Rhodobacter capsulatus SB 1003: one gene and its partner. The protein of the gene in region 2 binds, or shares a complex with, the protein of the main gene of each other region. Links are inferred from orthologs where the notes say so. Each region holds a gene or a part of one and is shown on either strand. Other genes may lie near its edges. The genes, in order: RCAP_RS00370 and dapF.

Region 1 (5,095 bases), 3.6 Mb from region 2 along the record:
GTCGCGAAACTGGGCGAGGGTGCGATCTGGAAGCGGCGCAGCTGACACATAAATTTCACAAAACGCAGCCTTGCGGCAATTTTCCCATTCCATCCCCGCCCCGCAGCCATTAGATGCATCGCGTTCGCAGTTTAGGGCGTTCGCAGTTTTGGGGAGGGAGCCCATGCTGGACTTCGCTACGATGCGCGCTTCTCTGGCCGAGGCCTATGATCTGGCGCCCTCGCTGACGCTGGCCGAGGAGATGGCCGAGGTTCACGCCCGCATGGGGCGGGTGATCCCCCTGCCCGATTTCGCCCGCCACGCGCCCTATATCCGCGCGATCAACCGGCTCAAGCGCGAAAAGAACGCGGTGATCCTGGCGCATAACTACATGACGCCGGAGATTTACCATGGCGTTGCCGATGTCGTGGGTGACAGCCTGCAGCTGGCGATCGAGGCGACCAAGGTCGAGGCCGAGACGATCGTGCAATGCGGCGTGCATTTCATGGCGGAAACGTCAAAGATCCTGAACCCGGCCAAGCGCGTCCTGATCCCGGATGCGCAGGCGGGCTGTTCGCTGGCCGAAAGCATCACGCCCGAGGGGATCGCGCAGATGCGGGCGCAATATCCCGGGGCGCCGGTGGTCAGCTATGTCAACACCACGGCGGCGGTCAAGGCAGCCTCGGACATCTGCTGCACCTCGGCCAATGCGGCGCAGATCGTCGCAGCCCTGCCCGAACCCACGATCATCATGACGCCCGACCAGTATCTGGCGCAGAATGTGGCGAAAGCCGTGCCGCAGAAAAACGTCGTCTGGTGGGCGGGCTCCTGCATCGTGCATGAACAATACACGCCGCAAGATCTGCGCGATTTCCGCAGCTATCACCCCGGCACGAAGATCATCGCCCATCCGGAATGCCCCCCCGATGTGGTGGCCGAGGCGGATTTCTCCGGCTCGACCGCGGGGATGATCGATTTCGTCACGCGCGAAAAACCGGCGCAGGTGATGCTGGTCACCGAATGTTCGATGGCCTCGAACATCGCCGATGCCCTGCCCTCGGTCGAATTTCTGGGGCCCTGCAACATGTGCCCCTACATGAAGATGATCACGCTGGAAAAGATCCTGTGGTCGCTGCATGCGGGCACCGAAGAGGTCACCGTGGATCCCGCCATCGCGGGCAAGGCGCGTTTGGCGGTCGAGCGCATGATCGACCTGTCGCGAAAGCTGGCCCGGTGACCGAGTCCGTGATCGAGACGCCGCGCGTCGTCATTGTCGGCGCGGGGCTGGGGGCGCTTTACGCGGCGCTGAAACTGGCGCCGCATCCGGTTCTGGTGATCTCGCCCGAAACCTTGGGCGAAGGCGCTTCCTCGGCCTGGGCGCAGGGCGGTGTGGCTGCCGCGATGGCGCCGCCCGACAGCGCCGAGGATCACGCGAAGGACACCGAAACCGCGGGCGCGGGCACGGTCGATGCGGCCATCGCCCGGCTGGTGACACAGGAAGCCCGGGACCGCATTCTTGACCTGACCGCGCTTGGGGCGCCTTTCGACCGCGATGCGCAGGGCGATTACGTGATGTCGCGCGAGGCCGCCCATTCCCGCCCCCGTGTCGTGCGGGTCAAGGGCGATCAGGCGGGCTACGAGATCATGCAGACGCTGATTTCCGCCGTGCGGGCCTGCCCCTCCGTTCAGGTGATCGAGGGCGTGATCGCGACGCGGCTCGAGGTCGAAAACGGTGCTGTCACCGGGCTTTGGGTCGAATCCGCCGCCGCCTCGACCGGCCGTGTGCTGATCCGAACCCCTGCGGTGCTGCTGGCGGGCGGCGGCTCGGGCGGGCTTTTTGCCGTCACGACGAACCCGCCGCGCATCCGCGGTCAGGTCATCGGCATGGCCGCCCGGGCGGGCGCGCAGATCGCCGATGCGGAATTCGTGCAATTCCACCCGACGGCGATTGCGACGGGCGAAGACCCGGCCCCCTTGGCGACCGAGGCCCTGCGCGGTGAAGGCGCCGTTCTGCTCAATGACCGGGGTGAACGCTTCATGCGGGCGATCCATCCCGATGCCGAACTGGCGCCGCGCGACATCGTTGCCCGCGCCGTCTATCTGGAACGACAGGCGGGGCGGAACCCGGTTCTGGATACGCGCCAAGTGCTGGGGGCCGAGCTGCCGAAACGCTTTCCCGCCGTGGCCGAAGCCTGCTTTTCAGCTGGAATAGACCCTGTTTCGCAGCCGATCCCGGTGGCCGCCGCCGCGCATTATCACATGGGCGGGATTGCGGTCGATGACCGCGGCCGATCCTCGCTGAACCGGCTCTGGGTCTGCGGCGAGGCCTCTTCGACCGGGCTGCATGGGGCCAACCGGCTGGCCTCGAACGGGCTTCTGGAAGCCCTCGTCTTTGCCCGCATCTGTGCCGAGGGCATTGCCGAAACGGTCCCCGTGACACCGGCCGAGAGCGTTGCCCTGTCCTTCCCCGCGGGCGGTGCCCCGGTGGACGAGGTCGCCGTGGCCCGGCTGCGGCAGGCGATGACCGATGGCGTCGGGGTTGTCCGCGACGCCGCGGGGCTGAAAGCCGCCCTGCGCACGCTTGCGGAAATCGAGGCCAAGGCCGAGCGCGAGGCGCTGCGTAACATGACCGCCACCGCGACGCTGATTGCCGCCGCGGCGCTGATCCGCACCGAAAGCCGGGGCGGTCATTACCGCTCCGATTACCCGAAAACAGACCCTGTTCAGGCCAAACGCAGCTTTCTGACCCTGACCGAAGCGCTGGCCATCCGGTCCCGCGCGCTGGAGGAAGAATGACCAACCTGCCCGATTTCCTGCTCGAACCCGTGATCCGCGCCGCGCTGATGGAAGATCTTTCGCCGATGGGCGATGTCACCACCCGCGCCGTTGTCCCCGCCACGACGCGGTATGAGGCCCGGGTGAACGCCCGCGAGGAAGGGGTGGTTTCGGGCATGCAGGTCGCCGCCCTTGCCTTTCGCCTGGTCGATCCGGCGCTGGCCGTCACGACCCATGTCGCCGATGGCCATCCCTGCGGCAAGGGCCAATGCCTGATGACGATTTCGGGCTCGGCGGCGTCCATCCTGATGGGGGAACGGGTTGCGCTCAACTTTGCCGGCCGGATGACCGGCATTGCCAGCCTGACCGCCAGTTTCGTCGCACAAACCCGCGGCACCAAGACCCGCATCACCTGCACGCGGAAAACCACCCCCGGCCTGCGCCTGATCGAGAAAACCGCGGTCGCCCATGGCGGCGGCTCGAACCACCGCTTCGGCCTGTCGGATGCGATCCTGATCAAGGACAATCACATCGCCGCCGCGGGGGGCATCCGCGCCGTGCTGGAGGCCGCGAAAGCCGCCCGCAGCCACATGATGCGCGTCGAGCTGGAGGTCGACAGCCTTGATCAGCTGGAACAGGCGCTCTCGATCGGCGGCGCCGACGTGATCTTGCTCGACAACATGGACACGCCGACCCTGCGCGCGGCGGTGGCGCTGACCAAGGGCCGCGTCGTGCTGGAAGCCTCGGGCAACATGCGGCTGGACCGCATCGCCGAAGTCGCCGCGACCGGAGTCGATTACATCTCCTCGGGCGCGCTGACCCATTCGGCGCGCACCTTCGATCTTGGCCTCGATTTCTGACGGCTCAGATCATTTCTTCAGGTGTTCGGCGAAACTGTCGAACACCTGCTCATAGACGGCGCGCTTGAAGGGCACGATCTTTTCCACCAGTTCCGCCGGTTCCATCCAGCGCCAGACCGAAAATTCCGGGTGCTCGGTGGCGATATTCACATCGCTGTCCTGGCCGAGAAAGCGGAACAGGAACCATTTCTGCTTTTGGCCGCGATATTTCCCGCCCCAGATATTGCCGATCAGCTCTTCGGGAAGGTCATAGACCAGCCAATCCTCGGTCTTGGCGAGTTTCTCGACCAGATCCGGCCGGACCCCGGTTTCCTCCTGCAACTCGCGCAGCGCGGCTTCCTTCGGCCGTTCGCCCGCATCGATGCCCCCTTGCGGCATCTGCCAGGCATGGCCCGGATTGTCGATGCGCTGACCGGCAAAGATCAGACCTTCGGCATTGATCAGCACAAGGCCGACATTCTTGCGATAGGGCAGCGCGGCAAGCTCTTCGGGGGTCATCTTGTCCTCATGTGGCAAGGGGGCCTTTCGGCCCCCGGTCCAGGATTACGGCTTCGCGGCGGCTTTCGGCTCATCGACCGGCACCAGCGTCTGACCGGCGACCGCCAGCCCCTTGATGATGTCGATCCCGTAGGCCAGCTGGAAATCCTCCAGCCGCAGCTTTGCGGCCTCCTCGGCCTTGGCGCGTTCATCCTCGGCCTGCTTCTTCTCGTCCTCGGTCATCGAGTCGTTCGACAGCACGCCGCGCAGATCGGCTTCGGACCGGGTTTCCGGGGTGTCCTCGGCCTTGTCGGTCTCGGGTGCGGCGGGCGGTTGCGGCACGACGATGTCGGGGGCAATCCCCAAAGCCTGGATCGACCGCCCCGAGGGCGTATAATAGCGCGAGGTGGTCAGCCGCATCGCGCCGTCATTTTGCACCGGAATGACCGTCTGCACCGAGCCCTTGCCGAAGCTTTTCGTCCCCACGACGATGGCGCGGTGATGATCCTGCAACGCCCCGGTGACGATTTCCGAAGCCGAGGCAGAGCCGCCGTTGATCAGAACGACAATCGGCTTGCCCTGCGCCAGATCGCCCGGCGTGGCGTTGAACCGCTCGCTTTCCTCGGGCTTGCGGCCGCGGGTGGAGACGATCTCGCCCTTGTCGAGGAAGGCATCCGACACCGCGATCGCCTGCGTCAAAAGCCCGCCCGGGTTGTTGCGCAGATCCAGGATCACCCCGTTCAGCTTGTCGATGCCGCCCGCTTCCTCGGCGACCTTCTTCAGGCTTTCCTGCAGGTTCGGGAAGGTCTGGTCGTTGAAGGTGGTGATGCGCAGGATCGCCGTATTGGCCTCCAGCCGCCCCTTGACCGCGGTCAGCTTGATCGTGTCACGGGTCAGCGTCACGTCAAAGGGCTCGGTCTTGCCTTCGCGCACGATCTTCAGCGTCACCTCGCTGCCGACCGGGCCGCGCATCTTGTCCACCGCATCATCCAGCGTCAGCCCCA
Region 2 (7,522 bases):
CGCCGCCGAAAGCGCCACGCAATAGGCCCGCATCGCATTGAGCTTGGTGATTTCCGAGCCCACCAGCTTGATCAGCCGCGGCCCGAACAGCGTCAGCCCGACCGAGATGCCGAAAGCGCCGACCGCCATGATCCAGAACGGCACTTCGACCTTGTCGCTCAGCGTGCCGTCCTGCACCGCATGCACGATGGCGGCCAGCGGCCCCACCGCATTGGCCACGTCATTCGCCCCATGGGCAAAGGACAAAAGCGCCGCCGAGACGATCAGCGGAATGGTGAACAGCTTCTTCAGCGTCTTCTTGCGGTTTTCCTGGCCCGCGGATTGCGCCCGCACCAGCGGCACCGACACGCCCCAGGCCACCAGCCCGACCAGAACCCCGATCAGCAGCGAGGCCCCCAGCGAGATGTGAAGGATCTTCGTCAGCCCCTTGAGCGCCAGATAGGCGGCAAAGGTGCCCGACATGAAGCCGATCAGCATCGGCACCCATTTGCGGGCGGCGGCGATCTTGTCCTCGACATAGATGATCTTGGCCTTGATGAAAGCCAGGAAAAGCGCGGCAAAGATCCCGCCCATGATCGGCGAAATCACCCAGCTGGCGGAAATCGTCGCGATGGCGGGCCAGTTCACCGCACCAAATCCCGCGGCGGCCACGCCCGCGCCGACGACGCCGCCGACGATCGAATGGGTGGTGGAGACCGGCGCCCCCATCCAGGTCGCCACATGCAGCCACAGCGCCGAGGCGAGCAGCGCCGCCATCATCGCCCAGATGAAATGCGCCGCATCGGGCACGGCCTCGGGCGCCAGGATCCCGGTCGAGACGGTCTTGACCACATCGCCCCCGGCAATCAGCGAGCCCGAGACCTCGAAGATCGCGGCAATGATCAGCGCGCCGCCCAGCGTCAGCGCATTCGCGCCGACGGCCGGGCCCATGTTGTTGGCGACGTCATTGGCGCCGATGTTCAGCGCCATATAGGCGCCGATCGCCGCGGCGAAGACCACGATCAGCCCGCCCGGCTGCGCCCCCATCAGGATCGCGGCGAAAACCCCCGCCAGCACGATGAAGGCCAGACCGATCCCCGGCGCCACCAGCGGCCGGGCCACGAATTGCGTCGCCTCTTCCAGAAGACCGATCCGGCTCAGATCCTTGTCGAGCGTCTTCCATTGGTTGATCGGCGGTGTAGCCACGGTCTTTCCCCTGCCCGACGCCCGTCACAAAACTGACAGGCACCCGTTACGTTCGCGCGTGGGTTAGACCGGTTGAGGCGTCAAGGCAATGCGGCTATCACGAAAACGTGCGCAGGATCTGCTTCAATTCGCGTTCCTGCACCCGTTTGGCGGCCGCTTTTGGCGAAACGAATTGTCGCGCCCGCCGCCCGACCTCGGGATAGTCGTCATCCAGCCCTTCGACATCGACGACGAAGCACAGCACCTTGCAGCGCTGTTCAAGCCCGTTCTTGCGCCGCTTCGTGTAGTGAAAGGCGCCGATGGGATCGGCATTCACATGACCGCGCACCCCCGCCTCTTCCCAGGCTTCGCGCAGCGCCGCCTCGGCCAAGGTCTTGCCGCGCATCGGCCAGCCCTTCGGCACGATGCAGCGCTTGGTGTCCAGCGAGGAGACCAGCAGCACCTCGGTCTCCTTGCCGCGGCCGCGCCGACAGATCGCCGCCACCTGCAGCGCCTCGGGGCGGTGGCCCAGCAGATTGCGCAGAAACGGGGGCAGGCCGATCATCCGATCTCTCCCCAGGGGCTGTCGCCCGCCAGCAGCATCCGCGCCAGCGCCACCGCGCGATAGGCATAGGCGCGCTGGCGGCGGCTGTCTTCGGGCGCGCGGGTGACGACCCAACCGGCCGAGACGAAGGCCCGCACCGCAAGGAACAGCGGCAAAAGCGCCAGCTGATCCGCGGGCAGGTCGCGGCGGCGACGATAGCCCGCCACCAGCCGCCGGGCATGCTCGGTCAGCAGCGGGTCGCCCCAGCTTTGCACCAGCGCCGAGGCGAGATCGTAAAGCCGCCAGCCCGGGCCGCAATCGTCAAAGTCGATCAGCCGCAGCCCGTCGCGGGTCATCATCACGTTCGAGCGCAGCGTATCGGCATGGATCGGCCCGAAATCCGTGGCCCGCGGCAAAAGCGCAAGCGCCTTGTCGCGCGCCGCCCGCAGGATCGCGCTTTCCTCGGCGCTCAGCGTCGGCGCCTCCCAGAACCGGCCCAGCCGCGGCGTCTCGCCCAAAAGCGCCTCGGCCGCCCAGCCCGCGCGCGGAAAGGCCTCGGGGCAGGCGCCCGCGTCGGTGGCATTGTGCAGATCGGCAATCAGCGCGCCAAAATCCCCGGCCCGGGCCAGCACGGCGGAATTTTCCAAAGGCGCGACGGCCTCGCCCAGCGGCCGCCCCTCGATCCAGCGCAGGCAGGAGACCACCAGCCCGTCGACCATCGCCACCCAGGCACCATTCGCCGCGGGCAAGGGCTCGGCCACCGCCACGCCAGCATCGCACAGCCGCGCCGACCAGGCCAGTTCGGCGGCGATCGCGGGGGCATCCTGATAGCCGGGCCGGTGCAGCCGCAGCGCGGCCTTGGTGCCGCTGGGCAGGATCGTGCCGAAGACGATGTTTTCCGACCGCCAGATCAGCTGCAAGGGCGCACCCATGCACAGCCAGGCGCGTTGCGCCTCGCGGGCCAGATCATAAGCGGCGGCATCTTCCATCATGCGGGCATCTTTCGCAAAATGGCGTCGAGCGTCTCGACCAGTTGCGCGGCATTCGCGCGTGAAAACGGCATCGGCGGCCGCATCTTGAGGATATGCTGCCCGCGCCCGACCCGGCCCAGAAGGAGGCCCGCATCCTTGGCCGCCTCGACCACCCGGCCGCAGAACTCGGTCGCCGGTTGCCCGTCGCGGGCAAATTCGATGCCGAAGAACAGGCCGAAACCGCGGGTGTCGGCGATCAGCGGATGGCGCAACTCGCGCAACAGGCCCAGTGCGTAGGCGCCGACCTCGCGGGCGTTTTCGACCAGACCCTCGTCCTCGATCACATCCAGCACGGCACTGGCCGCAGCACAGGAGACCGGGTTTCCGGCAAAGGTGTTGAAATAGCCAAAGGCGTTGCGAAAGGCCGCCATCACCTCGGGCCGGGCGATCACCGCGGCGACCGGGTGGCCATTGCCCATCGGCTTGCCCAGGGTCACCACATCGGGGGCAAAGCCGAGGAAGTCATGCCCCCACCAATGCGTGCCCACCCGGCCGAAGCCCGGCTGCACCTCGTCGCACAGGATCAGGCCGCCCGCCCTGCGCACCACCTCGACGGTCGGGTCCAGAAAGCCGGGGCCGATGCCGGGCGTCCCCTCGTTGGCGAAGATCGGGCAGAGCATGATCCCGGCGAACCCATGGCCTGAAGCCTCCAGCTCGGCAATTGCCCGGGCCACGCCCTCTGCGAAAGCCTGCGGCTGCGCGGCAAGTGATCCGCCCAAGGGCGCCAGACTGTCGGGCGCGGGCACGCGGCGGATATGGGGCGGGTAGCCGCCAATCGGCGGGCGGCGCGTGGAGAGATGCGCCACCGCCGTGGTATTGCCGTGATAGGTGTTGTCGGTGGCAATCAGCCCGGTCTTGCCGGTCATCGCCTGCGCCATCCGCAGCGCGACATCATTCGCCTCGGACCCGGTGCAGGTCATCAGCATCTGGTTGAGATCATGCGAAAACTTCGCGGTGAGCCGCTCGCCATAGGTCAGGATGCCCTCGTGCAGATAGCGGGTATGGGTGTTCAGAACCGAGGCCTGCGCCGCAATCGCCGCGACCACGCGGGGATGGCAATGGCCGACATGGGCGACGTTGTTGTAGCAATCCAGATAGCGCCGCCCGGTGTCATCAAACAGCCAGACGCCCTCGCCGCGCACGATCTGCAAGGGGCGCTCATAAAAGGTCGGCACATTCGGCCCCAAAAGCCGCGTGCGGCGGGCCAGCAGGTCACTCATCCTCGCCCACCCTGCCCCGCAGCGCCTTGACCTCGCCCCGCACCGTCTTCGCCGCCAAACGCCGCCGCTGACTGCCGAGCGTCGGCTTCGTCGCCACCCGCCGCTTGGGCGCCACCAGCGCCGCGCGGATCAGCTCCACCAGCCGCTCGCGCGCCAATTCACGGTTGCGCAGCTGGCTGCGCGTCTCCTCGGCGCGAATGACGATGGCGCCATCCAGCGTCCATTTCCGCCCCGCCAGCCGCTTCAGCCGCGCCTTCACCGGGGGCGTCAGATGCGGGCTGCGTTCGGCCTCGAAGCGCAATTCCACCGCGGTCGAGACCTTGTTGACATTCTGCCCCCCCGGCCCCTGCGAGCGCGTGAAGCTTTCCGACAGTTCCCAGTCGGCAATCGCCAATGTGTCATCGATCCACAGCATGGGCCCAACCTAAACACCGATTCGAAAAACAAAAGCCCCCGGCCCTTCATCTTGCCGAAAATATCCCGGGGCGCGGGGCAGAGCCCCGCTCTCAGGCCAGCAAACGGGCACCATCCTGCCCGGAAATGCGCAAGGACATCACCGTGCCCTCCGGCATATCACGATCAAACGACACTTCGGTGAAATACTCGGTCCGACCCAGCCGCGGCCCCTCGGTCAGCACCTCCCGCAGTTGCCCCACCTCGGCTTGCAGATGCCGGACAAGTGCCGCATCGCCCGCCGCGCGCAGCCGTGCCGCCCGGTCCTTGATCACGGGCCCCGCCACCCGCGGCATCCGCGCGGCGGGCGTGCCCTTGCGGGCCGAATAGGGGAAGACATGCAGGAAGGTCAGGCCGCAGTCCTCGACCAGCCGCAGGGAGTTTTCGAACATCTCTTCGGTCTCGGTCGGAAAGCCCGCGATGATGTCGGCGCCAAAGACGATGCCGGGGCGCAGCCGCCGCGCCTCCTCGCAAAAAGCAATCGCATCGTCGCGCAGGTGGCGGCGCTTCATCCGCTTCAGGATCATGTCATCGCCATGCTGGAGCGACAGATGCAGATGCGGCATCAGCCGGGGCTCGGTCGCAATCGCCAGCATCAGGTTGTCATCCGCCTCGATGCTGTCGATGGACGATATCCGCAGCCGCGCCAGATCCGGCACCAGCCGCAGGATCCGCATCACCAGATCGCCCATCCGCGGCGCCCCCGGCAGATCCGCCCCCCACGACGTCAGATCGACCCCGGTCAGCACCACCTCGGCAAAGCCGCGATCGACCAGCCGCTTGATCTGCTCGACCACCACGCCCGCGGGCACGGATCGCGAATTGCCGCGGCCAAAGGGGATGATGCAGAAGGTGCAACGGTGATCGCAGCCGTTTTGCACCTGCACATAGGCGCGGTGCCGCCCGAAGCCGTCGATCAGATGCCCCGCGGTTTCCTTGACCGACAGAATGTCATCGACCATCACCCGCTCGGTCTCGCCGATGAAATCCGCGCCCTTCGGTGCCAGCGCCGCCCAGGTCTCGGGCTGCATCTTTTCATGGTTGCCGACGACGCGGGTCACCTCGGTCATCGCGGCAAAGGTCTCGGGCTCGGTCTGCGCGGCGCAGCCCGTGACGATGATCGCCGCACCGGGGTTTTCCCGCGCCAGCTTGCGGATCTCCTGCTTGGCCTTGCGCACGGCCTCTGCCGTGACGGCGCAGGTGTTCACCACGACCGCGCCGGAAAGACCGGCCTGCGCGGCCAGTTCCTTCATCGCCTCGGTCTCATAGGCGTTCAGCCGGCAGCCCAGCGTCGAGAAAACCGGCGGCTTCATAGCGCGGCAAGGAAGGCGGGGGACAGTTCCGCCGCGAAGACCAGCGCGGTCGGGCCGGTCATCCAGACCCCGTCCTCGCGCCAGTCGATCTCCAGCCGCCCGCCATCGACATCGACGATCACCCGCCGCCCGGTCAGCCCGCGCAGATGCGCCGCCACCGCCGTCGCGCAGGTGCCCGACCCGCAGGCCAAGGTGATGCCCGCGCCGCGTTCCCAGACCCGCATCCGCAAATGATCGGGGCCAATAAGCGAGGCGAATTCGACATTGGTGCGTTCGGGGAACAGCGGGTGATGCTCGATCTTCGGACCCAGACCCGAAACATCGGCCGTTTCGGCATCCTCGACGAAAAAGACGCAATGCGGATTGCCCATGCCGACGGCGACGGGATCGCCGGTCAGCGGCAGCGCCAGCGGATCGGCCGCCACGGGAATCGCGGCGGGGTCCAGAATCGGGGCGCCCATGTTCACCGACACCAGCCCGTCCGCGCGCCGTTCAGCCGAAAGCCGCCCGCGCGCCGTGGTCAGCGTCACGCGGTCCTTGCCCAGATCGCGCATCATCAGATCCGAGACGCAGCGCGTGGCATTGCCGCAGGCGCCCGCCTTCGAGCCATCGGAATTCCAGAATTCCAGCGTGAAATCCGCGCCTTCGGCGGGCAGAATCACCGCAAGCTGGTCGAAGCCGACGCCGCGATGCCGGTCGCCCAGCGCCCGCGCCAGCGCAGGCGTCACCGGGTTTTCACCGCTGCGCGCGTCGATCACGACGAAGTCGTTGCCAAGGCCGTGCATCTTCAGAAAACGCAGGCCGGGTTCGGAAAGGGGTCTGTGGTCCATGCGCGCCCTCTACACCCCGTCTGCAGTTTTTTCCAGTGCTGCGATTTTTTTCGCGTTTTGGCCCTTGACCCCCCCGGCACGGACCAGTAGAGACCGCCGCAGTGATGGGCCGTTAGCTCAGTTGGTAGAGCAGCTGACTTTTAATCAGCGGGTCGCAGGTTCGAATCCTGCACGGCTCACCATCACTCTCCCCGCGGATCGCGAAAAGAAACAACCCCTTCGGGGGCTGGACTTTTTGCGCCCCCGGACCATCTGGGCCGCAGGAGGCCGAAAGATGGACAAGAAATATCGCAAGACCCCCGAAGCGCTGGCCCGGCTGACGGCCGAGCAGTTCCGCGTGACGCAGGAAAGCGGCACCGAGCGCGCCTTTACCGGGGCATTCTGGAACACCACCGACCCCGGGCTTTATGTCGATGTGGTCTCGGGCGAGCCGCTGTTTTCCTCGCGCGACAAGTTCGAAAGCGGCTGCGGCTGGCCCTCGTTCACCCGGCCGGTCGTGCCCGCCCATGTGACCGAGCATCGCGACGTCAGCCATGGCATGATCCGCACCGAAGTGCGCTCGATGCATGGCGACAGCCATCTGGGCCATGTCTTCCCCGACGGCCCGCGCGATCGTGGCGGGCTGCGCTATTGCATCAACTCGGCCAGCTTGCGGTTCATTCCGAAAGATCGCATGGAAGCCGAGGGTTACGGCGACTGGCTTGCGGAACTGGAGGGATAAGCGGATGCAAAAGGCGATACTGGCGGGCGGCTGCTTTTGGGGCATGCAGGATCTGATCCGCAAGCTGCCCGGGGTGATGTCGACCCGCGTCGGCTATTCGGGCGGCGATGTGGCGCAGGCCACCTACCGCAATCACGGCACCCATGCCGAGGCGATCGAGATCGTCTTTGACCCGGCGCAGATCAGCTTCCGGCGGCTGCTGGAATTCTTCTTCCAGATCCACGACCCGACGACGCCGAACCGGCA

The links.
Region 1: the proteins of dapF (region 2) and RCAP_RS00370 are in contact, whole or in part, in a solved structure (PDB 5YGU), measured with the Escherichia coli proteins. The link is inferred for Rhodobacter capsulatus SB 1003 from one-to-one orthologs.

The regions. Positions count from the first base shown.
Region 1 is NC_014034.1:79,647-84,741, forward strand. The notes cover bases 2,369-5,095. They hold RCAP_RS00370 (RNA pyrophosphohydrolase), read right to left. Parts: upstream 4,113-5,095; coding sequence 3,624-4,112; downstream 2,369-3,623. Other genes in these bases: RCAP_RS00360 (L-aspartate oxidase), read left to right, coding at 2,369-2,775; nadC (carboxylating nicotinate-nucleotide diphosphorylase), read left to right, coding at 2,772-3,614; RCAP_RS00375 (S41 family peptidase), read right to left, coding at 4,158-5,095. Outside these bases: dnaQ (DNA polymerase III subunit epsilon), read left to right, coding at 1-45; quinolinate synthase NadA, read left to right, coding at 164-1,216; more of RCAP_RS00360, read left to right, coding at 1,213-2,368. UniProt on the Escherichia coli protein: Master regulator of 5'-end-dependent mRNA decay.
Region 2 is NC_014034.1:3,679,981-3,687,502, forward strand. Bases 4,639-7,484 are described here. They hold dapF (diaminopimelate epimerase), read right to left. Parts: upstream 6,556-7,484; coding sequence 5,722-6,555; downstream 4,639-5,721. Other genes in these bases: mtaB (tRNA (N(6)-L-threonylcarbamoyladenosine(37)-C(2))-methylthiotransferase MtaB), read right to left, coding at 4,639-5,725; msrB (peptide-methionine (R)-S-oxide reductase MsrB), read left to right, coding at 6,830-7,276; msrA (peptide-methionine (S)-S-oxide reductase MsrA), read left to right, coding at 7,281-7,484. Outside these bases: RCAP_RS17165 (inorganic phosphate transporter), read right to left, coding at 1-1,185; RCAP_RS17170 (NUDIX hydrolase), read right to left, coding at 1,283-1,729; RCAP_RS17175 (phosphotransferase enzyme family protein), read right to left, coding at 1,726-2,700; RCAP_RS17180 (aminotransferase class III-fold pyridoxal phosphate-dependent enzyme), read right to left, coding at 2,697-3,959; alternative ribosome rescue aminoacyl-tRNA hydrolase ArfB, read right to left, coding at 3,952-4,374; more of mtaB, read right to left, coding at 4,466-4,638; more of msrA, read left to right, coding at 7,485-7,522. UniProt on the Escherichia coli protein: Involved in the succinylase branch of the L-lysine biosynthesis and in the biosynthesis of the pentapeptide incorporated in the peptidoglycan moiety. Catalyzes the stereoinversion of LL-2,6-diaminopimelate (L,L-DAP) to meso-diaminopimelate (meso-DAP).